DNA from 3 places in the Pseudomonas sp. HP_12 genome. Region 2 is predicted to be linked to each of the others. Evidence: predicted binding sites of a transcription regulator. Region 2 holds the regulator's gene; each other region holds the start of a gene.
The links. Region 2 encodes sigma-54, which starts transcription at its own class of promoters, with help from an activator protein. Its sites were predicted from a motif close to ANTGGCATNNANNTTGCTNT; they were not measured.
Positions count from the first base shown of each region.

Region 1: a site for sigma-54 is predicted at 1,953-1,972, ahead of glnK (P-II family nitrogen regulator). Genes of this name have one in related genera too.
Region 3: a site for sigma-54 is predicted at 3,574-3,593, ahead of flgB (flagellar basal body rod protein FlgB). Genes of this name have one in related genera too.

Region 1 is NZ_JBTOQG010000007.1:96,925-104,692, reverse strand. It holds gene ACYASU_RS07390 (YifB family Mg chelatase-like AAA ATPase) at 1-630, opposite strand, end outside; gene ACYASU_RS07385 (GNAT family N-acetyltransferase) at 724-1,284, shown strand; partial or broken gene ACYASU_RS07380 (helix-turn-helix domain-containing protein) at 1,303-1,455, shown strand; gene ACYASU_RS07375 (accessory factor UbiK family protein) at 1,476-1,760, opposite strand; gene glnK (P-II family nitrogen regulator) at 2,176-2,514, shown strand; gene ACYASU_RS07365 (ammonium transporter) at 2,549-3,886, shown strand; gene ACYASU_RS07360 (secondary thiamine-phosphate synthase enzyme YjbQ) at 4,136-4,567, shown strand; gene ACYASU_RS07355 (hypothetical protein) at 4,661-4,990, shown strand; gene ACYASU_RS07350 (HAD family hydrolase) at 5,101-5,796, opposite strand; gene xerC (tyrosine recombinase XerC) at 5,786-6,691, opposite strand; gene ACYASU_RS07340 (DUF484 family protein) at 6,694-7,431, opposite strand; gene dapF (diaminopimelate epimerase) at 7,445-7,768, opposite strand, start outside.
Region 2 is NZ_JBTOQG010000023.1:203,599-211,366, reverse strand. It holds gene ACYASU_RS16260 (ATP-binding cassette domain-containing protein) at 1-275, opposite strand, end outside; gene ACYASU_RS16255 (KpsF/GutQ family sugar-phosphate isomerase) at 584-1,558, shown strand; gene kdsC (3-deoxy-manno-octulosonate-8-phosphatase KdsC) at 1,559-2,092, shown strand; gene lptC (LPS export ABC transporter periplasmic protein LptC) at 2,103-2,675, shown strand; gene lptA (lipopolysaccharide transport periplasmic protein LptA) at 2,662-3,204, shown strand; gene lptB (LPS export ABC transporter ATP-binding protein) at 3,204-3,929, shown strand; gene ACYASU_RS16230 (RNA polymerase factor sigma-54) at 4,118-5,611, shown strand; gene hpf (ribosome hibernation-promoting factor, HPF/YfiA family) at 5,688-5,996, shown strand; gene ptsN (PTS IIA-like nitrogen regulatory protein PtsN) at 6,009-6,473, shown strand; gene rapZ (RNase adapter RapZ) at 6,476-7,333, shown strand; gene ACYASU_RS16210 (HPr family phosphocarrier protein) at 7,350-7,622, shown strand; gene ACYASU_RS16205 (sensor domain-containing diguanylate cyclase) at 7,667-7,768, shown strand, end outside.
Region 3 is NZ_JBTOQG010000012.1:57,726-65,493, reverse strand. It holds gene flgA (flagellar basal body P-ring formation chaperone FlgA) at 1-738, opposite strand, end outside; gene ACYASU_RS10285 (chemotaxis protein CheV) at 812-1,744, shown strand; gene cheR (protein-glutamate O-methyltransferase CheR) at 1,789-2,616, shown strand; gene flgB (flagellar basal body rod protein FlgB) at 3,636-4,043, shown strand; gene flgC (flagellar basal body rod protein FlgC) at 4,047-4,490, shown strand; gene ACYASU_RS10265 (flagellar hook assembly protein FlgD) at 4,506-5,231, shown strand; gene flgE (flagellar hook protein FlgE) at 5,260-6,594, shown strand; gene ACYASU_RS10255 (flagellar hook protein FlgE) at 6,851-7,768, shown strand, end outside.

The DNA of each region.
Region 1 (7,768 bases), on a different contig from region 2:
GCCGGCGGCGGCCACCAGCAGTGCGCGTTTGGCCGCGGTCTGGCCCTGCACCTCACTCAAGTCGGGATAAGGCTGCGTCTGCAGAATCAGGCCATTGGATTTATAAGGCGCGATGACCGTGTGCCCATTCAGGTGGGACACCAGCTCCAGCAGATGACTGACCGCGATCACCTTCAGGCCTGACGCCAGACACGCTTCCTCGGCATTCACCGCCGGCACGATCAGCGTGTGGCCCGCCTCCCGCGCAGCAAGTGCCGCCGGGAGCACGCCTTGTACGGGCCGAATCGCACCGGACAGCGCCAACTCCCCCAGACATTCAATGCCCTCCAGCGCGAGCGTTGGCACCTGCGCGCTGGCAGCCAGCAAGCCAAGTGCAATGGCGACATCGAAACGTCCGCCGTCTTTGGGCAAATCGGCAGGGGCCAGATTCAGGGTGATCCGCCGCGCCGGGAATTCCAGCCGACAGTTGAGGATCGCACTGCGCACCCGATCCTTGCTCTCCTTGACCGCGCCCTCCGGCAGACCCACCAGCGTCAGGCTCGGCAGCCCGTTGGCGAGATGGGTTTCGACGGTCACGGCAGGGGCTTCAACGCCAACTTGGGCACGGCTCAGAACGATCGCGAGGGACATGGCTTTCCTTGTAGGCAGCACCGCTTCCTGCGGCGAGCTGAAGGATAGTCATTGCTCCGGCGCGTGGCCCCGTGCATGTTCTACGGCATGTGTATGAATGAATGGAAGGAAGGACGAGTGATGACCAGTAATGGAGAGTGGCCTGTGTATCCAGTGGAAATTCCAAGCGAGGAGTTTCTCGAACCGCTGGCCACTACGGTCACCTTTGCCGGGGCACGAGCCTGTGACTTCGAAGCGCTCGTCGCCATCCGGATTGACGCCATGCGTGAGAGTCTTGAGCGCATTGGTCGCTTCGATCCCGTGCGCGCCCGCGAACGTTTCCGGGACGGCTTTTCCCCCGAATTTACTCGCCACATTGTGGTTGCCGGAAAGCGGGTGGGTTTTGTCGTGGTCAAACCGCGCGTTGACGGATTGTTGCTCGATCACCTCTACATCAAGCCAGGTGCACAAGGATCAGGAGTAGGTTCGATTGTCCTTCGTCAGATCTTCATGGAAGCAGGTGCGGCGTCGCTGGACTTGTATGTCGGGGCGCTGAAAGAAAGCGCTTCAAACCGCTTTTATACTCGTCATGGTTTTCAGTTCGTCGAAGCGGGCGAATTTGATAACTATTATGTTCGGCACGCTGCTCAAGGCTGCCCGCCATTGGGTGGCTGAACAAAGCCTTCACAAGACAGTGCCGACATGGCGCTACGCTTGGCGGCGTGTTTCGAGACGACCCCGGAATCCTGGCTGAACTTGCAGCTCACCTACGACCTGCGCAAGACAGAGATCGAGCGAGGTGAGGCAATCAAGGCCCAGGTTCAGCGCATTGCGCACTGCGCCTGAGCACATTCAGCTTTTGAAGCTCAACCTTGTGGCTCAGCCCCTGACGCTTTCGGCTGCGTCGCCAACTGCGCTTCCATCTCCGCCATCTTCGCTTCCAGTGCCTCAAGTCGGGCGCGGGTGCGGGCGAGGACGATCATCTGGCTGTCGAATTCTTCCCGGCTGACCAGGTCCAGCTTGCTGAAGCCGCTCTGCAGCAGCGCCTTGAACTGGGTTTCGAATTCGCTGCGTGGAACCGGTGTTTCGCCGTTGAAGAGGCGGGAAGCGTGGCCGCTCAGGGCGTCGAGAAAAGCTTTGGGGGCGAGCATGATGAAACTCCAGAATCAGAGGGCGCGAGTGTAGCACGCAGCTTTTGACCTCCTGCCGGACGCGATGCGCTGCACGCTTTTCGCGCATGGCCCCGGGCACGTGCGCACCGTTGTTGTGCGGTGATCGCAATCGACGACTACGCTAAAGCGTGAATTAACAGTCGAAGGGCCGAAATTCATGCCGATTCATGAGATGGCAAGCTTTCTGCTTAGTGGCTTGTAACCCATGCACTGATGCAGTCGCTGTGACGAATGCAGTGCGGCAGGCGGAGCGGGGAATGTTTCGTCAGAAGCGGTTTTCTGGAGTTGGTCAGGTCTGTTAAGGACACGACGCGTTACAAAGCCAGACACTGCGCTTAGACTTGAGTCGGGTTTGTTTTCCTGGGGCAAGTCCACCAATTCGGGAGAAAGTTTCATGAAGCTAGTCACTGCCATCATCAAGCCGTTCAAGCTGGACGACGTACGCGAGTCGCTGTCCGAAATCGGCGTGCAGGGCATCACGGTTACTGAAGTCAAAGGCTTCGGACGTCAGAAAGGCCACACCGAGCTGTATCGCGGTGCGGAGTATGTAGTCGACTTCCTCCCCAAGGTGAAGATCGATGTTGCGATCGACGACAAGGATCTGGACCGCGTTATCGAAGCGATAACCAAAGCGGCCAACACCGGCAAGATCGGTGACGGCAAGATCTTCGTGGTCAATCTGGAACAGGCCATCCGCATCCGTACCGGCGAAACCGATACCGACGCAATCTAAGCCGCCAAACCCCAACGCCCCAGGAGAAAACAATATGACTCTGCGTCAATTCGCAGGGCTAGGAGCCCTGTTGTCCCTCGTAACCCCTGGCTTGGCCATGGCGGCAGACGAAGTGGCAGCCCCCGTACTCAATTCCGGCGACACCGCCTGGATGCTGACCTCCACCGCGCTGGTGCTGTTCATGACCATCCCCGGTCTGGCGCTGTTCTACGGCGGCATGGTCCGCTCGAAAAACATTCTTTCCGTGATGATGCAGTGCTTCGCCATTACCGGCCTGATCAGCATCCTGTGGGTCGTCTACGGCTACAGCATGGCGTTCGACACCACTGGGATGGAAGTCAACGTCGTCAACTTCAACTCCTTCGTCGGCGGTCTTTCGAAGGCGTTCCTGGCAGGCATCACCCCTGCAAGCATCACTGGCCCTGCGGCACTGTTCCCGGAAGCCGTCTTCGTGACCTTCCAGATGACCTTCGCCATCATCACCCCGGCCCTGATCGTCGGCGCTTTCGCGGAACGCATGAAGTTCTCCGCGATGCTGATCTTCATGGGGATCTGGTTCACCCTGGTTTATGCGCCGATTGCGCACATGGTCTGGAGCGGCGTCGGTGGTCTGTTGTGGGACTGGGGCGTTCTCGACTTCGCGGGCGGCACCGTTGTTCACATCAACGCCGGTGTGGCTGGCCTGGTAGCGTGCCTGGTACTCGGCAAGCGTAAAGGTTTCCCGACCACTCCGATGGCGCCGCACAACCTGGGTTACACCCTGGTCGGCGCGGCCATGCTCTGGGTGGGCTGGTTCGGTTTCAACGCAGGTTCCGCAGCTGCGGCCAACGGCACTGCCGGTATGGCGATGCTGGTAACTCAGATCGCCACCGCTGCTGCAGCGCTGGGCTGGATGTTCGCCGAATGGCTGACCCACGGTAAACCAAGCGCTCTGGGCATCGCTTCGGGTGTGGTTGCCGGTCTGGTTGCCGTCACTCCGGCCGCCGGTACTGTCGGCCCAATGGGCGGCCTGATCATCGGTCTGGCGGCAGGCGTGGTCTGCTTCTTCTGCGCCACCAGCCTGAAACGCAAAATGGGCTACGACGACTCCCTGGATGCCTTCGGCGTTCACGGTATCGGCGGTATCCTTGGCGCGATCCTGACCGGCGTGTTTGCAGCCCCTTCGCTGGGCGGCTTCGGCACCGTGACCGACATCGCTGCACAAGTCTGGATTCAGTGCAAAGGCGTCGGCTTCACGGTCATCTACACCGCGATCGTGACCTTCATCATCCTCAAGGTGCTCGACATGGTCATGGGCTTGCGTGTCACCGAGGAAGAAGAAGCGGTCGGCCTGGATCTGGCGCAACACAACGAACGTGGCTACAACTTGTAATCCACGCGTGAAAAAATGCCCGGGTCTCCGGGCATTTTTTTGTCTGAGGTTTGTCGATAGGGATGTCCGCACAGCGGGTGGGCGTTCCCTGCAGGAACATCCGCTGCAATGTTCGGCCTAACCTGACGATTCTCGATGCTTGAGAGGGCATAAATGCCCTTGTTCAGCGCTCCTGAAAATCGTCGCTCATTACGCACTTTGTTTTTTTTTCCAGCGCGTTAGAATGCGCGCCGAAGGGCGGAGAACGGTATGTGGCAACAGACCTTGATCACGCTGCGGGCAAGGCCTCGTGGTTTCCATCTGGTGACTGACGAGATCGTCGCGGGCCTTCGCGAATTACGCGAATGCCGCATCGGCCTGCTGCATGTCTGGTTGCAACACACCTCGGCCTCGTTGACCGTCAACGAGAACGCCGACCCGGCGGTACGTCGCGATTTCGAGCGTTTCTTCAACCGTCTGGTGCCTCAGGGGCGCGACGGCTACGAGCATGACGACGAAGGGCCCGATGATCTGCCGGCGCACTTCAAAGCCAGTCTGCTTGGCTGCCAGCTTACATTGCCGGTTACAAATGGACGGCTGGCGTTGGGCACATGGCAAGGTATTTATCTGGGCGAGCACCGCGATGCAGCCGGTGCCCGTAAAGTCCTCGTCACGCTTCAGGGTGAGGGGCACGACCGCTGAACGTATGCGGTAGTTGAATTTTTTCCGGCTGTCCAAGAAATCATGCCCGGCTGGGCTATAACTAATCTGCTTTCGCAAGTCATGAGGTAGAACATGAGCGACGACGACATCGAAGAAGGTCTGGAAGACGATCTGGAAGAAGGGGAGGACGGTGAGGGGCTTGCAGCGGCGTCCGATGAAGATGTAGTGGAAGTCGACGACAGCGCTGAAGTCTCTGCGACTCCGGCCAAAGGCAAGGCCAAGGCCGCCGTCTCGGTTGATGAATTGCCGAGTGTGGAAGCCAAGAACAAGGAGCGTGATGCTCTGGCTCGCGCGATGGAAGAATTCCTCGCTCGTGGTGGCAAGGTCGTGGAAGTGGAGGCCAACGTGGTCGCCGATCCGCCCAAGAAGCCTGACAACAAGTACGGCAGCCGTCCCATCTGAGGGACCTGCTGCGCGCTTGATGAAAAACCCGCTGTCGCTGCGGGTTTTTTATTGCCTGCGATTCGAGTTGCCGACGCGAAGGCTGGCATTCACGCAGCGCGAAGCGCAGATCAAGCCCAGCGCGCCAGCACCTCGGGCAATTGCGTCAGGCTGTTGATTACGGCATCCGGCGCTTTTTCAGCCTCCCAGACCTTGCCGCCGGGGTTGTACCAGATCGCCCGCAGGCCGGCTTGTTGGGCGCCGGCGATGTCGTCACCCGGGTGATCGCCGACATGCACGGCCTGACTGGCATCGGCATTGCCGCGTTTCAGCGCCTCGACGAAGGGCGCAGGGTCCGGTTTGCCAATGCCCAGGTCCTCGGCGCATAGCGCGAAGGCGAAATAATCGGCCAGGCCCAGACGGCGGATGTCGGCATTGCCGTTGGTCACGACACCCATCGTGTAAGACTTGGTCAGGATCTCAAGCGTCGGCACCACTTCAGGGAAGATGTCCAACTGGTGCCGCCCCTGAAGGAACACTTCAAAGCTCTGGTCCGCCAGCTCATGGGCTTCGGCGTGACCATACCCCGCATCCTCCAGCGCATGAAACAGCACCTTGCGGCGCAGCGCACTGATCCGGTGCTTGAACGTCGGATCCGCTTCGATGAGTCGCGAGCGGATTTCCCACAGATGCTCGACCGGGACCGGCCCGAGTTTTGGCGCGTTGGCAGCCAGCCACTCGCGCAGCTTGGCTTCAGCGCTGACAATCGCTGGTGCGGTTTCCCACAGCGTGTCGTCCAGGTCGAAGGTGATCAGCTTAATGCTCATTGTCGGCGTTACCTTTGCGCTTGGCCCGTGGATGGGCACTGTCGTACACCGTGGCCAGATGCTGGAAATCCAGATGGGTGTAGATCTGAGTGGTGGCGATGTCGGCGTGACCCAGCAACTCCTGCACGGCGCGCAGGTCCTGGGACGACTCCAGCAAGTGACTGGCGAATGAATGGCGAAGCATGTGCGGGTGCAGGTTCTGGCCCAACTCACGTTCGCCGGCAGCCTTGACCCGCAGCTGGATCGAGCGCGGCCCCAGACGGCGGCCTTGCTGGCTGACAAACACGGCATCGTCCTGAGGATTGGCCAGCGCTCGTTGCTTGAGCCATTCCTTCAGTGCTTCCCGTGCCTTTCTGCCAACCGGTAAAACGCGGCTTTTGCTGCCTTTGCCGAGGACCTGCACAAGACCGTCCGCCAGATCCAGGTCTTCGCAGTTCAGCCCGGTCAGTTCGGACAGGCGCAGGCCTGACGAGTAGAACAGTTCGAGAATCGCCTGATCACGCCGGGCCAGAAAATCGTCCTCGACGGCGCCTTCAAGCAGTTGCAGGGCGCGGTCGGCATCCAGGGTTTTGGGCAAGCGACGCTCGCCCTTGGGCGGTGACAGGCCATTGGCCGGATCGTGATCGCAAAGGTCTTCGCGGTTGAGGTAGTGATAAAAGCCGCGCACGGCTGACAGCAGTCTGGCCAGGCTGCGCGAGGATTGACCCTGCTGGTGAAGGCGAGCGACGAGGCTGCGCATGGCCTGAATATCCAGCGCTTTCCAGCTGTCGATGTGCTGCTTTTCGCAGAACGCCAGGACTTTGTTCAGGTCGCGACGATAGGCTTCAAGCGTATGGCTCGACACTTGGCGCTCACTGCGCAGGTGCGTGCAGTAAGCGTCCAGTTGCCGCTCCATGACTAGCGAACCGAACGCAGAGAGTTGGTGAAGCGTGGCAGCAGGCGGCTGAGAACGTCGGCGATATAACTGAGAAAAAGCGTCCCGACCGAGCTTTTGTAATGCTGCGGATCACGGCTGCCGATGGCCAGAACGCCGTGCAGGCCTTGGTGGCTAAGGGCGGCCAGGGCCGTCGAGGCCACTTCCTTGCTTTGCTCGCTGCCAAACAGAAACTCGAGTTCATGATCACGCAGCGCGCCACACAGGGTCTTGCCGCCGGACATCAGCCCGCCGATGGCTTTCTGCGCATCGGAGGCGCTCACCCAGCGGCCGACGGTCATCGGGTTGTCGCTGAACAGGATAAGGCTGACGAAGGGCACCTGAAATTCCTGGCGCAAGCTGTCTTCCACGCAGATGACGATCTCTTCCAGACTGGTCGCGTCCATCAGATCGAGAATCAGCCGGCGGGTTTTTTCGAACAGCCGGTCGTTGTCCCGGGCCACGTCCATCAGTTGCGACAACCGGTGACGCATCTCGATGTTGCGCTCGCGCAGCAGCTTGAGCTGGCGCTCGACCAGCGAGACGGTGTCGCCCCGTTGGTGCGGGACGCGCATCATCGCCAGCAGTTCGTCGTGCTCGGCGAAGAAATCAGGGTGTTGTTGCAGCCAGGCCGCGACTGCCTCGGCTTCAAGGGCAGGCACTGCGGTCTCGGCAGGGGGCTGGCCGGGCGTGTCGTTTGAAGTCTGAGGCTGGTCGGTCATTGGATACTCTCACTCATAGACGTACTTGGCCTTCGTAAACCCGGACAGCCGGGCCAGTCATCACCACTGAATGGCCGGGGCCGGCCCACTCGATGGACAGGCGTCCGCCCGGCAGGTCAATCAGCATCGGGGAATCCATCCAGCCCTGAGTAATGGCCGCGACCGCTGCCGCGCAGGCACCGGTGCCACAGGCCTGGGTTTCCCCGGCGCCACGCTCCCAGACCCGCAGTTGCGCGCGCTGACGGTCCACGACATGGAGAAAGCCCACGTTCACCCGAGCCGGAAAGCGCGGATGGTTTTCAATCTTCGGCCCAAGCACATGCACGGGCGCATTGTT
Region 2 (7,768 bases):
TGAAAGAGCACGCCCATCTGCTTGCGCGCATCGAAAAGATCGCTGCGCGAGAGTTTCGGCAAATTCTGGCCATTGACCCAGACTTCACCTGCGCTCGGACGCAGTTGTGCTCCCATCAATCGCAGCAGAGTGGTTTTGCCACTGCCCGACGGCCCCATGATGCCGGTGACTTTGCCCCGGGGGATGCGGATGTCCACATTATTGAAGATGCTGCGCGCACCGCGCTTGAAGGAAACGCCCTTCAGCTCGACCGCGTAGGCGTTATCGGCACTCATCTAAACTCCTTGCGATGCAACCTGTCTCTCAGATGCCGCGTTCTTGACGAACGACACACTTTTGGAGGGGCCGAACAAGCGGCGGACTATACCACCGCTGTCGCACGCCGCCCAAGCTCCAACGTGTCGAGTCGCAAACAAAGAAGGGTATTAAGGACGGTGTGGAATTTTCGTACCCACCGCCAGCCTTTATCACGCTGTTGCTGAAGGACGTCTCCGTTCATTAAACAAACAGCAACGATGAAGCGTGAGGCTTTTGAACATTGCCGCTATAATCCCCGGCCTTTCACCATGCGACCCCTTCCGATATGTCCAATGCGCGCAACTTGATTGAATCGGCACAGAGCACCATCCGCCTTGAAATAGAAGCCGTGGAAGGTTTGCTTGCGCATATAGATGCCGATTTCGTCAACGCGTGCGACATGATTCTGGGCAGTCAGGGCCGCGTGGTCGTGGTAGGCATGGGCAAGTCGGGGCATATCGGCAAGAAGATCGCCGCTACGCTGGCCAGCACCGGCACCCCGTCCTTTTTCGTGCACCCCGCCGAGGCCAGCCACGGCGACATGGGCATGATCACCAGCGCCGACATTATTCTGGCCCTGTCCAATTCGGGCACGACGGCCGAAATCGTCACGTTGCTGCCGCTGATCAAGCGGCTGGGCATCAAGATGATCAGCCTCACCGGCAACCCGGAATCAACACTGGCCAAGGCCGCTGACGTCAACCTCAATGCGCGGGTCGAAAAAGAAGCCTGCCCGTTGAATCTGGCGCCCACCTCCTCCACCACCGCGGCGCTGGTCATGGGCGACGCCCTGGCCGTTGCGCTGCTGGACGCCAGAGGCTTCACCGCCGAAGACTTCGCTTTTTCCCATCCGGGCGGTGCACTGGGTCGTCGGCTGCTGCTGAAGGTCGAGCATGTCATGCACACTGGCGCCAACCTGCCGCAGGTTGCGCGCGGTACGCCGCTTCGCGATTCGCTGATGGAAATGACCCGCAAGGGGCTTGGCATGACCGCCATCCTTGAGAGCGACGGCCGCCTTGCCGGTATCTTCACGGACGGCGACCTGCGTCGCACCCTGGATCGCCCGATCGACATACGCCAGGCGACCATCGATGAAGTCATGACCGTCCACGGCAAGACCGTGCGCCCGGAAATGCTCGCGGCCGAAGCCTTGAAAATCATGGAAGACAACAAGATCGGCGCACTCATCGTGGTCGACGAGAACGATCGCCCGGTTGGCGCGTTCAATCTTCAAGACCTGCTCCGCGCAGGAGTCATGTAAATGAGCGCCGATATGAATGACCTGATGCAACGCGGCAAGAACATCAAACTGGCGATCTTCGACGTCGATGGCGTACTCACCGACGGACGCCTGTACTTCCTCGAAGACGGCAGTGAATTCAAGACCTTCAACACCCTCGACGGCCAGGGCATCAAGATGCTCATCAACTCGGGTGTGACGACTGCCATCATCAGCGGACGCAAGACCCCCGTGGTTGAGCGGCGCGCGAAGAACCTCGGCATCGCGCACCTTTATCAGGGCCGCGAAGACAAACTTGTGGTCCTCGACGAGCTTTTGCAGCAACTGAATCTAAGCTACGAGCAGGTCGCGTATCTGGGCGACGATTTGCCTGATCTGCCGGTCATTCGCCGGGTGGGCCTGGGCATGGCTGTTGCCAATGCCGCCAGCTTTGTCCGCGAGCATGCCGACGGCATTACCCAGGCACGTGGCGGCGAAGGCGCTGCCCGCGAATTCTGCGAGTTGATCCTGAAGGCTCAGGGCAACCTCGAAGCGGCTCACGCCGCCTACCTATAGAAGTGCATTTATGCTGAGCAAAAAGTTTCGAACGTTTCTGCTGTTCGGTGTGCTGGCACTGCTGCTGGCAGCGGTCGGCTACTGGAACATCAGTCCGGAAAGTTTCCTCGATCAACCCAAGGCTGCCGTGGATGAGAGCGCCGTCGATTACTACGCGACCAACGCCCACAGCATTCAGTACCTGCCCGACGGGACCATGCAGTACGACATGACCGCGGACAAGGTCGAGCACTTGAAAGCCACCGACGTCACCCTGATGACCACGCCGGTGCTGCAGATGTATCGAGGCTCTACCTTCCCGTGGCACGTACAGAGCGTTCGCGCCGAAGTGTCGCCGGGGGGCGATCACGTCGAGCTGATCGACTCGGTGCGCATCAACCGCACCGACGAAAAAGACCGCACCACCATCATCACCAGCAGCCGCATGACTGTATTCCCGCAGAAGCAATATGCGGAGACTGCCCAACCCGTTAGAATCGACGGCCTTGGCGGTGTAACGACCGGCACGGGTATGAAAGCGTATCTGAAAGAAAGCAGGATGAACCTGCTATCCAACGTAAGAGGACAGTATGAGGCTCGTTAAAACCCTTCCTTTTTTGCTCGGCCTGGGCGCAGCACTGGGAAGCGCGAGCGCCTGGTCTCTGCCGACGGATCGCGATCAACCCATCCACATCCAGTCGGATGACGCGCAGCTGGACGACAAGCAAGGCATCGCCACCTACAAAGGCAATGTCATCATCACCCAGGGCACGATGAAGATCACCGGCAACACCGTGACCATCACCCGTACACCGCAAGGCGACGTGGACGTGTTCACGTCCGTGGGCAACCTGGCCTACTACGAGCAGAAGCCATCGGTGGACAAGCCGATCGTTCAGGCCTGGGGCGTCACTATCCAGTACTTCGCGGCCCAGAACCGCATCGTGCTGATCGACAAGGCCAAAGTGGTCAACGACGGCAACACGTCCGAAGGCGAGAAAATCGTCTATGACACCGTCAAGCAGGTCGTGAACGCCGGTCGTGCCAATGGCACCAAGGTCACCGCACCACGCCCTCGTATCGACATGGTCATCCAGCCGAAAAAGAAAACCGACCAGCAGAAGGCCCAGTAATGGCGACGCTGAAAGCCCAGCACCTGGCCAAGGCCTATAAAAGCCGCCAGGTCGTACGTGACGTCAGCCTGTCCATCGAGAGTGGCCAGATCGTCGGCCTGCTTGGCCCCAACGGCGCCGGCAAGACCACCTGTTTCTACATGATCGTCGGCCTGGTTCAAGCGGATCAGGGTCGCGTCCTGATCGACGACCAGGACGTCAGCCATCAGCCGATGCACGGCCGTGCACGCGCCGGTATTGGCTACCTGCCACAGGAAGCGTCGATCTTCCGCAAGCTCTCCGTCTCGGACAACATCATGGCGATCCTGGAGACCCGCAAGGAGCTCGATCGCGCTGCCCGCCGCAAGGAGCTGGAAAGCCTGCTGCAGGAATTTCACATCACCCACATTCGCGACAATCTGGGCATGAGCCTGTCGGGCGGTGAACGTCGCCGTGTGGAAATCGCACGCGCCCTCGCCACTTCGCCGAAATTCATTCTCCTCGACGAACCCTTCGCCGGTGTTGACCCTATTTCCGTAGGCGACATCAAGCAGATCATTCACCACCTCAAGGCCAAAGGGATCGGCGTGCTGATCACCGACCACAATGTGCGTGAGACGCTGGATATCTGCGAAACCGCTTACATCGTCAACGATGGACAGCTGATTGCCGAAGGCGACGCCGAATCCATCCTGGCCAACCAGTTGGTCAAGGAAGTGTATCTGGGTCACGAGTTCCGCCTGTAACCGCAGTGATGACATGAGGTTGTGCGGCTCCCGCAATGTGCGCCATCGCCAACCTCGTTTTTTAATTGTCATCACACTCTAGGCAAACCCTCCAGCTTCAGGCATATAATTTGCTTAAGTTGGCGCCCTCGGCGCCCTGCTAGTAAATGGCGCGCAGTGCGCCGGCGAATAAGGTGTTAAGCCCTGCCATGAAACCTTCGCTAGTCTTGAGAATGGGCCAGCAGCTGACGATGACACCTCAGCTGCAACAGGCAATCCGATTGCTTCAGTTGTCGACGCTGGATCTCCAACAGGAGATTCAGGAAGCGCTGGAGTCGAACCCGATGCTGGAACGGCAGGAGGAAGGCGACGATTTCGACAACGCCGACCCCTTGGCGGATAACGTAGAGCAAAAGCCCAACGCTGATGTTCAGGAACCCACCTACCAGGAATCGGCGCCTACCGTCGACAATCTGGAGGACGGCGACTGGAACGAGCGCATTCCCAACGAGCTGCCCGTCGACACCGCGTGGGAAGACGTCTATCAGACCAGTGCCAGCAGCCTGCCCAGCAACGACGATGACGAGTGGGATTTCACCACCCGCACCTCCGTTGGCGAGAGCCTGCAAAGCCACCTGCTGTGGCAACTCAACCTGGCGCCAATGTCGGACACCGATCGCCTGATCGCCGTGACGCTGATCGACTGCATCAACAATCAGGGCTACCTCGACGAAACACTCGAAGAAATGCTCGACGCCTTCGACCCTGAGCTCGATATCGAGCTGGACGAAATCGAAGCCGTTCTGCACCGCATTCAGCAGTTCGAGCCTGCCGGCATCGGCGCTCGCAACCTGAGTGAATGCCTGCTGCTGCAGCTTCGCCAGCTGCCCGCCAAAACCAAGTGGCTGGCGGAAGCGCAGAAGCTGGTCAGTGACTACATCGATCTGCTCGGCAGCCGCGACTACGCGCAACTGATGCGCCGCATGAAGCTCAAGGAAGACGACCTGCGTCAGGTCATCGAACTGGTCCAGAGCCTCAATCCGCGCCCCGGCTCGCAGATCGAGTCCAGCGAAGCCGAATACGTCGTGCCTGACGTCATCGTGCGCAAGGACAACGAGCGCTGGCTGGTGGAGCTGAACCAGGAATCCGTGCCGCGTCTGCGGGTCAATCCGCAGTACGCCGGTTTTGTGCGTCGCGCCGATACCAGTGCCGACAACACGTTCATGCGCAATCAGCTGCAGGAAGCTCGCTGGTTCATCAAGAGCCTGCAGAGCCGCAACGAGACGCTGATGAAGGTGGCCACGCAAATCGTCGAACACCAGCGAGGCTTCCTCGAGTACGGTGACGAGGCCATGAAGCCCCTCGTTCTGCATGACATCGCGGAAGCGGTCGGCATGCACGAATCGACGATCTCCCGGGTGACCACGCAGAAGTTCATGCACACCCCGCGCGGGATCTACGAACTCAAATATTTCTTTTCCAGCCACGTCAGCACCTCCGAAGGCGGCGAATGCTCGTCCACGGCGATTCGCGCGATCATCAAAAAACTGGTCGCTGCGGAAAATCAGAAAAAGCCGTTGAGTGACAGCAAGATCGCTGGTTTACTGGAAGCACAAGGCATTCAAGTGGCCCGTCGCACAGTCGCCAAGTACCGCGAATCCCTTGGGATCTCGCCGTCCAGCGAACGCAAGCGACTGATGTAAAGGTCACACGTCAAAGCGTTCCAGTGGCAGGCATTACGCCTGCCTCTTAATGCACTGGCAACGAAGGAGAAGCTGTATGCAAGTCAACATCAGTGGACACCAGCTGGAAGTGACTGAACCTCTGCGTACCTACATCGGCGAGAAACTCGCCCGATTGGAACGCCACTTTGACAAGATCACGAATGTGCAGGTCACCATGGAGGTCGAGAAGCTCAAGCAGAAAATCGAAGCCACCTTGCACGTTCCTGGCGCTGAAGTGGTTGCCAACGCCGAACACGACGACATGTACGCAGCCATTGACCTGCTTGCCGACAAGCTTGACCGCCAACTCAAAAAACATAAGGAAAAACAGCAAAGTCTGCTGCAAGGCGCGACTGCTCGCTGACACTCCCCACCCATGATCCGACTTGAAAATATCCTGACCCCTGGCCGTTCACTCGTGAACGTGCCAGGCGGCAGCAAAAAAGCCGTACTCCAATACATCGCCAGCATGATCGGGAAGCAAGTGCCCGATCTGGATGAGCAGGTCGTGTTTGAGAGCCTGATTGCCCGTGAAAAGCTCGGCTCCACCGGATTCGGCAATGGCATCGCCATTCCTCACTGCCGCCTGAAGGGCTGCTCAACGCCTGTCAGCGCCGTACTGCATCTGGAAAAACCCATCGATTTCGACGCCATCGACGGCGCACCGGTTGACCTGCTGTTTGTGCTGCTGGTCCCGGAAGCGGCCACCGATGCTCACCTTGAATTGCTGCGCCAGATCGCCAGCATGCTCGACCGTGATGATGTGCGTAAGCGCCTGCGCGGTGCCAAAACCGACGAAGAGCTCTACAGCGTCGTGCTCGACGTCCAGAACGGTCACTGATCATGCGGATGATCATCGTCAGCGGCCGCTCCGGCTCCGGCAAGAGCACGGCCCTCGATGTCCTTGAAGACAGCGGTTTCTACTGCGTCGACAATCTGCCCGCCGGCCTGCTTCCAGAGCTGGCGGAGCGCGCGCTGATCAACACCGAACTGGCTGAGCCCCTGCTGGCGGTCTCGATCGACGCGCGCAATCTGCCCAGTCACCTGACGCGATTCCCGCGCATGCTCGCCGAAGTTCGGGCCCGGCACATCCAGTGCGACGTGCTGTTTCTCGACGCCGATGAAGCCACCCTGCTAAAGCGCTTTTCAGAGACCCGCCGTCGTCACCCGCTGAGCACGGCAACCCGCTCGCTGGCCGAAGCGATTCGTGACGAAAAAACCCTGCTCGGTCCGATCATCGACTTGGCTGATCTGACGGTCGACACCACGCACCTGAATCTCTACCAGCTGCGCGACATTCTCAAACTGCGCCTGCTGAACAAACCCGAGCCGGGCACTGCCTTCCTCATCGAATCCTTCGGCTTCAAGCGCGGCATGCCCGTGGACGCCGACCTGGTGTTCGACGTGCGCTGCCTGCCGAATCCGTACTGGAAGCCCGAGCTGCGCGAGCAGTCCGGCCTCGACAAGCCGGTTGCCGATTACCTCGCGGCTCAACCGGACGTCGAAGAAATGTTCCAGGACATCTTTTCGTACCTCAATAAGTGGTTGCCGCGCTTCGCCGCCAGCAACCGCGCCTACGTTACTATTGCCATTGGCTGCACCGGCGGACACCACCGCTCCGTCTACCTGACCGAACGTCTGGGTCAGGTGCTGCAGCAATCGCTCAAGAATGTTCAGGTCCGCCACCGCGACCTAAGCTGAAAGGACCTCCATCGCGATGCCCGCTCTAGAAATCACCATCATCAACAAGCTGGGTCTGCACGCCCGGGCCGCCGCCAAATTCGTGGGCGTCGCCGGCAAGTACCCTTGCCAGATCAGGGTCGGTCGCACGCCGGAGACGATGGTCGACGGCAAAAGCATTATGGCCGTCATGATGCTCGCGGCCGGCAAGGGCACCCTGATTCACTTGGCCACCGAAGGTGAAGAAGCCGATGCCGCGCTGGCGGGACTGGTCGAACTGATCAATAACAAGTTCGACGAAGGCGAATAAGCCTTACCGCTGCCCGACGCGTCCATTACCGTCAGAGATGAGCGATGCCACTGACAGCCATGCCTCCATTAGCGCGAGGGGTCAGATCAAGGTCCGAGAAGATGCTGATGCTGGGGAGCACCCTGGCGGTGGCAGCCATCTTAGCC
Region 3 (7,768 bases), on a different contig from region 2:
GGGCGCAACGATATTGGCCTTGATCACCCGTTGGGAGTTGAGGTTCTTCACGCGTATTTGCTCGTTGAAACCGCCGTCGGACAAGGCTTCGCCCGGCATGCGCACGCTCATTGAACCGCTGCGCGCACTGATCACCACCTGGTCGCCCTTATGGACCATTTGCGGCTGATCGAGGTGGACGGGCGTCAGGATCTGGTCGATGACCGTTGGTCGGACAACTTTTTGCCCGACTGCCTGATCGACTGAATCCAGGAAGCCTTGCCCCAGCAGGCTGACGTCGCGTTCGCGCAGCGCCACATCGTTTTCACTCACGATTGCGTCGCGCTTCATGGGCCGCACGGCCGTGACCACATTGCGGTAAAGGTGTACCTGGGCCGGCACAAACACCGTCCACGGGGACGTGCCTTCGCAGCGTATCTTCACGGTGACGCGGCCGATGGGCTGGGCCGGGCTTTCCAGTGAGGCTGTCAAATCCTTGTCGCACAGCGGCATGCGCAGACGCGGGTCCAACTGCTTGACTTCAATTTCGTAGCGGCCGGCGGTTTGGTTGGTCGCCATGTAGTCTTCAACTGTGAATTCAAGAAAGCCCTGGGTCACGCCGATAAGTGTTTCAGGCAGGGTCATGTTGTCCGCCCGGCTCAGGCTGGCGGCACACAACAGACACAGCGCGACCAGCACGCAGACAAAGCTGCGGGTTGCGGGTGCCGGGCGTCGGGATACTGTCGTTTGTGTGTTCATGATGAGTAAATAGCAAGGCCCGTGCCGCTTACCGTTCCGGTAGCGCAATTGGTCGTTTTGGGAGGTGTGGTGCATGGCTGGTGTGATGGATTCAGTAAACCAGCGCACTCAACTGGTCGGGCAGAACCGCCTTGAACTGTTGTTGTTCCGGTTGGACGGCAAGCAGTTGTATGGGATCAACGTGTTCAAGGTAAAAGAGGTGCTTCAATGCCCGAAACTTACCCATATGCCCAAATCCAGTCCGATTGTGCGCGGTGTGGCAAATATTCGTGGCGGGACTATCCCGATCCTCGATCTGGCGTTGGCGACCGGTGGCAAGCCGCTGGCTGACATTACCAATTCATTCGTGATCATCACAGAGTACAACACCAAGATTCAGGGCTTCCTGGTGCATGCGGTGGAACGCATCGTCAACATGAACTGGGAAGACATTCATCCGCCACCCAAGGGCACCGGTCGCGACCACTACCTCACGGCAGTGACGCGTCTGGACAACCAGCTGGTGGAAATCATCGATGTCGAGAAGATCCTCGCCGAAGTGGCGCCGGTCTCCGAGAACATCTCGGTCGGCGTGGTCTCGGCGGAGGTTCAGCACAAGGCGCTGTCGCTGCGCGTGCTGACGGTCGATGACTCCTCGGTGGCGCGCAAACAGGTGACGCGTTGCCTGCAAACCGTCGGCGTGGAAGTCACGGCGTTGAATGACGGTCGTCAGGCACTCGATTTCCTGCGCAAACTGGTGGATGAAGGCAAGAAGCCGGAAGAAGAATTCCTGATGATGATTTCCGACATTGAAATGCCGGAGATGGATGGCTATACCCTCACTGCGGAGATTCGCAGCGACCCGCGCATGCAGAAGTTGCACATCGTGTTGCATACGTCGTTGTCCGGCGTGTTCAACCAGGCGATGGTCAAGAAGGTCGGCGCGGATGATTTCCTGGCCAAGTTCCGGCCAGACGATCTGGCGGCGAGGGTGGTAGATCGTATCAAGGCGGCAGATATCAGCTGAGGAGGGGTTTTCCTCCTTGCTGTTCACATGATTTGAGAGGCGGCATGTCTACAGGTAATTTGGATTTTGATCAGTTCCGGGTATTCCTGGAAAAAGCCTGTGGCATTTTGCTGGGTGAAAATAAGCAGTACCTGGTTTCCAGCCGCCTCAACAAGTTGATGGAGCAGCAGTCCATCAAATCGTTGGGCGAGCTGATCCAGCGGATCCAGACTCAGCCGCGCAGTGGTTTGCGTGAGCAGGTGGTGGATGCGATGACCACCAACGAGACGTTGTGGTTTCGCGACACGTACCCCTTCGAGGTGATGAAGAACAAGGTCTTGCCCGAGGCGATCAAGGCCAGCCCCAACCAGCGTTTGCGCATCTGGTCGGCGGCGTGCTCGTCGGGTCAGGAACCGTATTCGCTGTCGATGACGATCGATGAGTTCGAGCGCAGCAACCCGGGGCAGTTGAAGTCGGGCGCGCAGATTGTGGCGACGGATTTGTCGGGTCTGATGTTGAACAATTGCAAGACGGGTGAGTACGACAGCCTGGCCATCGGCCGAGGGTTGTCGCCGGACCGTCTGCAGCGTTTCTTCGATCAGAAGACGCCAGGGCGCTGGACGGTGAAGGCGCCGATCAAGAGCCGTGTGGAGTTTCGTTCGTTCAATCTGTTGGACAGTTATGCGGCGTTGGGCAAGTTCGATATCGTGTTCTGTCGCAACGTGCTGATTTATTTTTCGGCGGAGGTGAAGAAGGATATTTTGCTGCGTATTCATTCGACCTTGAAGCCGGGGGGGTATTTGTTCCTGGGGGCGTCGGAGGCGTTGAACGGGTTGCCCGATCACTATCAGATGGTGCAGTGCAGCCCCGGGATTATTTATCAGGCCAAGTGATTGGCTGCGCTTTTGATGTGATGAGAACCCCGCTTAGGCGGGGTATTTTGTTTAGTGTTGGCGCTGGTAGGGCATCTGCCTCACGGCAGATATTTCGCCTCCGGCGAGTTACTTGATAAAGCCCCAAGTAACCAAGGGCTTTGTGCTCCTGGTTGGGCCCTTCCTTCGTCAGGGTTCCTTCACTCCGGTCTCGCTCCGTGGGCCCGCGCCGAACGGGCATCCATGCCCTGACGGCGCTCTCGCCGCATCCATGCGGCTCGGCCCACTCCGCGAGACCTGCGTTCAGCCTGCACCCAAGTCGCGTTCGGCGGTGACCGGACCGTTCGCGTATGAAGATCAAAAGCACGGCAACGGCAACGGCAACGGCAACGGCATTCGCGAGCAAGCTCGCTCCCACAGGTAGGGTGTCTGATCAGCAAAATAGCAAGCGCCTGCACTGGCCTCTTCCCGGCTAAAGCCGGTCCCACTAACAGCAGCGCATGCAGTCCGTAGGACTGGCTTCAGACGGGAAGCCATTGATCTGCTTTTGCTTTTGATCTTCGTACACAAAAAGTCCAGACACCGCCAATCGCGACTTGGGTGCAGGCCGAACGCAGACGACGCGGAGTGGGCCGAGCGGCATGGATGCCGCGAAAGCGCCGCTAGGACATGGATGTCCGTTCGGCGCGGGCCCACGGAGCGTCGTCGGAGTGAGGGTATCCCGACGGAGGAGGGACCTAACCAGGAGCAAGCACCCTTGGTTACTTGGGGTGCTTTTCCAAGTAACTCGCCGAAGGCGAAACGTCTGCCCCCAGGCAGACGCCCTTGATCTTGATCTTCCACGCGGAAGCACGATACGGCAAAAAAACGGCACTGCTCTTGCCGCTTTCCTCCCATCGAGCGGAAATCCCTTGCCGCTTTTCTGTCATCCCCCTGCACCAACACCCCTGCAGCCCGCGAAAAACGGCACTTCCAGCAAGTGGCACGCACCTTGCTATAACTCCTGCACGTACATCTGGTCAGCCCTCAAAGGTCCCGACATGAGCATCAGTTTTGAAAACGCCCTCGGCATCCACGAAAAAGCGCTCAACTTCCGCGCCCAGCGTGCTGAAGTGCTGGCCAACAACATCACCAACGCCGACACCCCCAACTACAAGGCGCGTGACCTCGACTTCTCCAAAGTCCTGGCCGCCCAAAGCGACAAAAGCAACAACGGCCACTTCGCCCTCGACATGACCAACAGCCGTCACATCGAAGCTGAAGGCATGAGCGATGGCGAAGCCAGCCTGCTCTACCGCACTCCGTCGCAGCCGTCGCTCGATCAGAACACCGTCGACTCTCAGGTCGAAAACGCCAACTACGCCGAAAACGCCATCGGTTTTCAGGCCAGCTTCACCTTGCTCAACAGCAAATTCAAAGGGCTGGTTGCAGCCCTGCGCGGAGAGTAATCCATGTCCCTATCCAGTGTTTTCAATATTGCCGGTAGCGGCATGAGTGCCCAGAACACCCGCCTCAACACCGTGGCCAGTAACATCGCCAACGCCGAAACCGTGTCCTCCAGCATGGACAAGACCTACCGCGCCCGCCATCCGGTGTTCGCCACGGTCTTCCAGGGCCAGGAATCCGGCGGCAGCGCCTCGCTGTTCGAAGACCAGGGCCAGGCCGGCACCGGCGTACAGGTTTCCGGCATCGTCGAAGACGCCTCCAACCTCGAAGCACGTTACGAGCCAAATCACCCGTCAGCCGACAAGAACGGCTACGTGTATTACCCGAACGTCAACGTCGTCAACGAGATGGCCGACATGATCTCGGCCAGCCGTTCGTTCCAGACCAACGCGGAAATCATGAACACCGCGAAAACAATGATGCAGAAGGTCCTGACCCTGGGTCAGTGATAAAGGGCGAAATCCATGACGGTCTCAAGCACAGACGCTACCTCGACGTTCCTCAAAGGGCTGCAAAGCACGACCCCCGGAACCACAGGCACCAGCACCAAATCCAGCACCGACACCAGCAGCCTCACCGGCTCAAGTTCGCTGGGTAAGGATTCATTCCTGCAATTGCTGGTCACGCAAATGCAGAACCAGAACCCGCTCGATCCTCAGGACAACAGCGAGTTCGTGGCCCAGCTGGCTCAGTTCAGCAGCCTGGAAACCATGCAGAACCTGAGCACCTCGGTCGACTCGATCAGCACCATGTATCAGTCGTCCCAGGCGTTGCAGGCCTCGTCGCTGGTCGGCCGTTCGGTGACCGTGGACGCAGGTTCGACCTACGTCGACACCAGCAAGGCCATGACCGGTTCGGTGGTGCTGCCATCGTCCAGCGCCGACACCACGGTGAAGATCTACGACAGCACCGGTACCAACGTCGTGCGCACCATCGACCTCGGCACTCAGGCCGCTGGCACCACATCCTTTAGCTGGGATGGCCTGGACGACAGCGGCGCAGCGGTGGCAGCGGGCAATTACAGCTTCGTCGCCAACGGCAAGCTGGACGGCACCGCTACTAATCTGAGCACCTATCTGCCGGCGACAGTGAGCAGCGTGACCATGGGCACAACGGGCTCTGACATGACGTTGAACCTTGCCGGCGGCACCCAGGTGGCACTGTCAAAAATCAAGCAAATCGGAATTTAGAGCCGACTAGACGGCGCAGGAGTTAATCATGTCTTTCAATGTTGGTCTTAGTGGGCTCTACGCCGCAAACAAAAGTCTCGACGTCACCGGCAACAACATTGCCAACGTCGCGACCACCGGTTTCAAATCTTCCCGTGCGGAATTTGCTGACCAGTACGCCCAATCGATTCGCGGCACCTCCGGCGGCACCAACACCGGCAGCGGCGTCACCACCGCCGCGGTTTCGCAGCAGTTCACCCAAGGCACGCTGAACACCGGTACCGGCCGCAGCCTGGACCTGGCGATCAACGGCAACGGCTTCTTCATGCTGAGCAACAACGGCGAAAAGCTGTACACCCGTGCCGGCGCATTTCACACCGACTCCGCCGGCTACATCATCAACGAAGCGGGCAATAACCTGCAGGGCTACAGCGTTGACGGTCAGGGCAATGTCTCCACCGGCGTGCTGAGCAACCTGCGTGTCGATTCGTCGAACCTGGCGCCGAAAAGCACCAGCTTGATCACTGTCGCTTCCAACCTGAACTCCTCGTCGACGGTTCCGACGGTTGCGACGTTCTCGCCGTCCGACACCAACAGCTACACCACCACCTACAGCACGCCGCTGTACGACAGTCAGGGTAACGAACACACCCTCGACCAGTATTTTTCGAAGACGGGCACCAATACCTGGACGATGTACAGCCTGGTCGATGGCCGCAGCATCAGCGATCCAAACTCCACTACTGCTGACGCGACCGCAGTGACCTTCGATTCGTCGGGTGGCTTGATCACCAGCGGCACCGGCGCCCCTGATACCACCAATTCGCCAAACGTGAGCGTAGGTACTGACGGCGTCTTCTCGATCAACAACTGGGTACCGGCCGCCAAGACCACCGTCGGCAGCACCACCACCTGGTCAAGCAACGGCGCGTCCGCCAACGCGGGCGGGATCAAGCTCAATATGCTGGCGACCACCCAGACCAACGCGGTCTCGGGTGCAATCACCAAGACCCAGGACGGTTACGCCACCGGCCAGATCACAGCGATGAACATCGACGCCACCGGCAACATGTTCGCGACTTACACCAACGGTCAGTCCAAGGTGATCGGTCAGGTGTCGTTGACCAACTTCGCCAACGTTCAGGGGCTGGCACCCGCGGGCGGCACCAACTGGCGCGAATCGGCCTCGTCGGGCATCCCGGTCACGGGCGCTCCACAGTCGGGTACGCTGGGTTACTTGACCGGGCAGGCGCTGGAAGAATCCAACGTCGACCTGACCGGTGAACTGGTCAACCTGATCAAGGCGCAAAGCAACTACCAGGCGAACGCCAAGACCATTTCGACGCAAAGCACCATCATGCAGACGATCATTCAGATGACCTGATAAAGGTCCCTGGATACGCTCGCTGAAGCCCCTCTCTGAGGGGCTTTTTTTATGCCTTTGGTTTGACTGAAATATCGAGAGCCGTCCCACTCTAGAACTGGAAACTTCCTACTTTCGTCTTTGCGAAAATCAAGTTCGCTGACAAATAAATGCCATTGAGCGACGCCACTCAAGCGGTCCGTTCGATTGCATTCCTTTGCCCGCGATCTCGATGCATTGACGAGCGTGTCGTTGAACAACGGCGCAGGGAGTGTTCATGTCATTCAACACAGCGGTTTCAGGGTTGCACGCGGCGCACAAGCGCATGGAAGTGGCCGGCAACAACATTGCCAACGTCCACACGTCCGGTTTCAAATCCTCACGCGCCGAGTTCTCGGCGGTCTATTCCTCATCCATGCTCGGCGGCAGCCGGACGGCCTCGGGTGATGGGGTGCAGGTGGCCAACGTTTCGCAGAACTTTGCGCCCGGCGGCGTCATCACCAGCGAGGGCAGGGCGCTTGATATGCGCATTCAGGGCAACGGTTTCTTTGTCATGAGTGACGCCGGTTCCATCAGTTACGGCCGGTCAGGGGCCTTCATCAAGGATGCACAGAATTTCGTCGTGGACTCCCACGGCAGCCGCTTGCAGGGCTATGGGGTGACAGACGCGGGGGAGGTGATCAGCGGCGTTCGCACGGACCTGAAGATCGACACTGCCGACATGTCACCCAAGGCCACCGGCAAGATGGAGCAGACCCTGAACCTCAACGCGGCGTCGCCGTCACTCGGCGCCATCCCGCGTTTCGACCCTGGCGACCCGACCACCTACACGCGGGTAACGGGGCGGCTGATTCAGGACGCCGGCGTTCCGCCACAGGATCACGAACTCAAGCAGTACTTCGTCAAGACTGAAGACGACAACTGGACGTCTTACATTCTCATCGACGGCGTCAATCCGCTGGACCCCACCAGCACCGCGCCGCTGGAAATCGGTTTGCAGGTGTCTGCGGCGGGGAGGCTGTCGGTCACAGGTTCGACGGCGGCGGTGAAGATGATTTCCGACACCGAGTTGTCCCTGCAGAAGTGGCGTCCGGCGATCAACGTCAACGGCAGCTGGACCGTAAGCCCCGCGCCTGCGCCCGGCCCGATCTCACTGCCGCTGCTGGACGGTGGCCTGCCCGTGCTCGACCCGGCC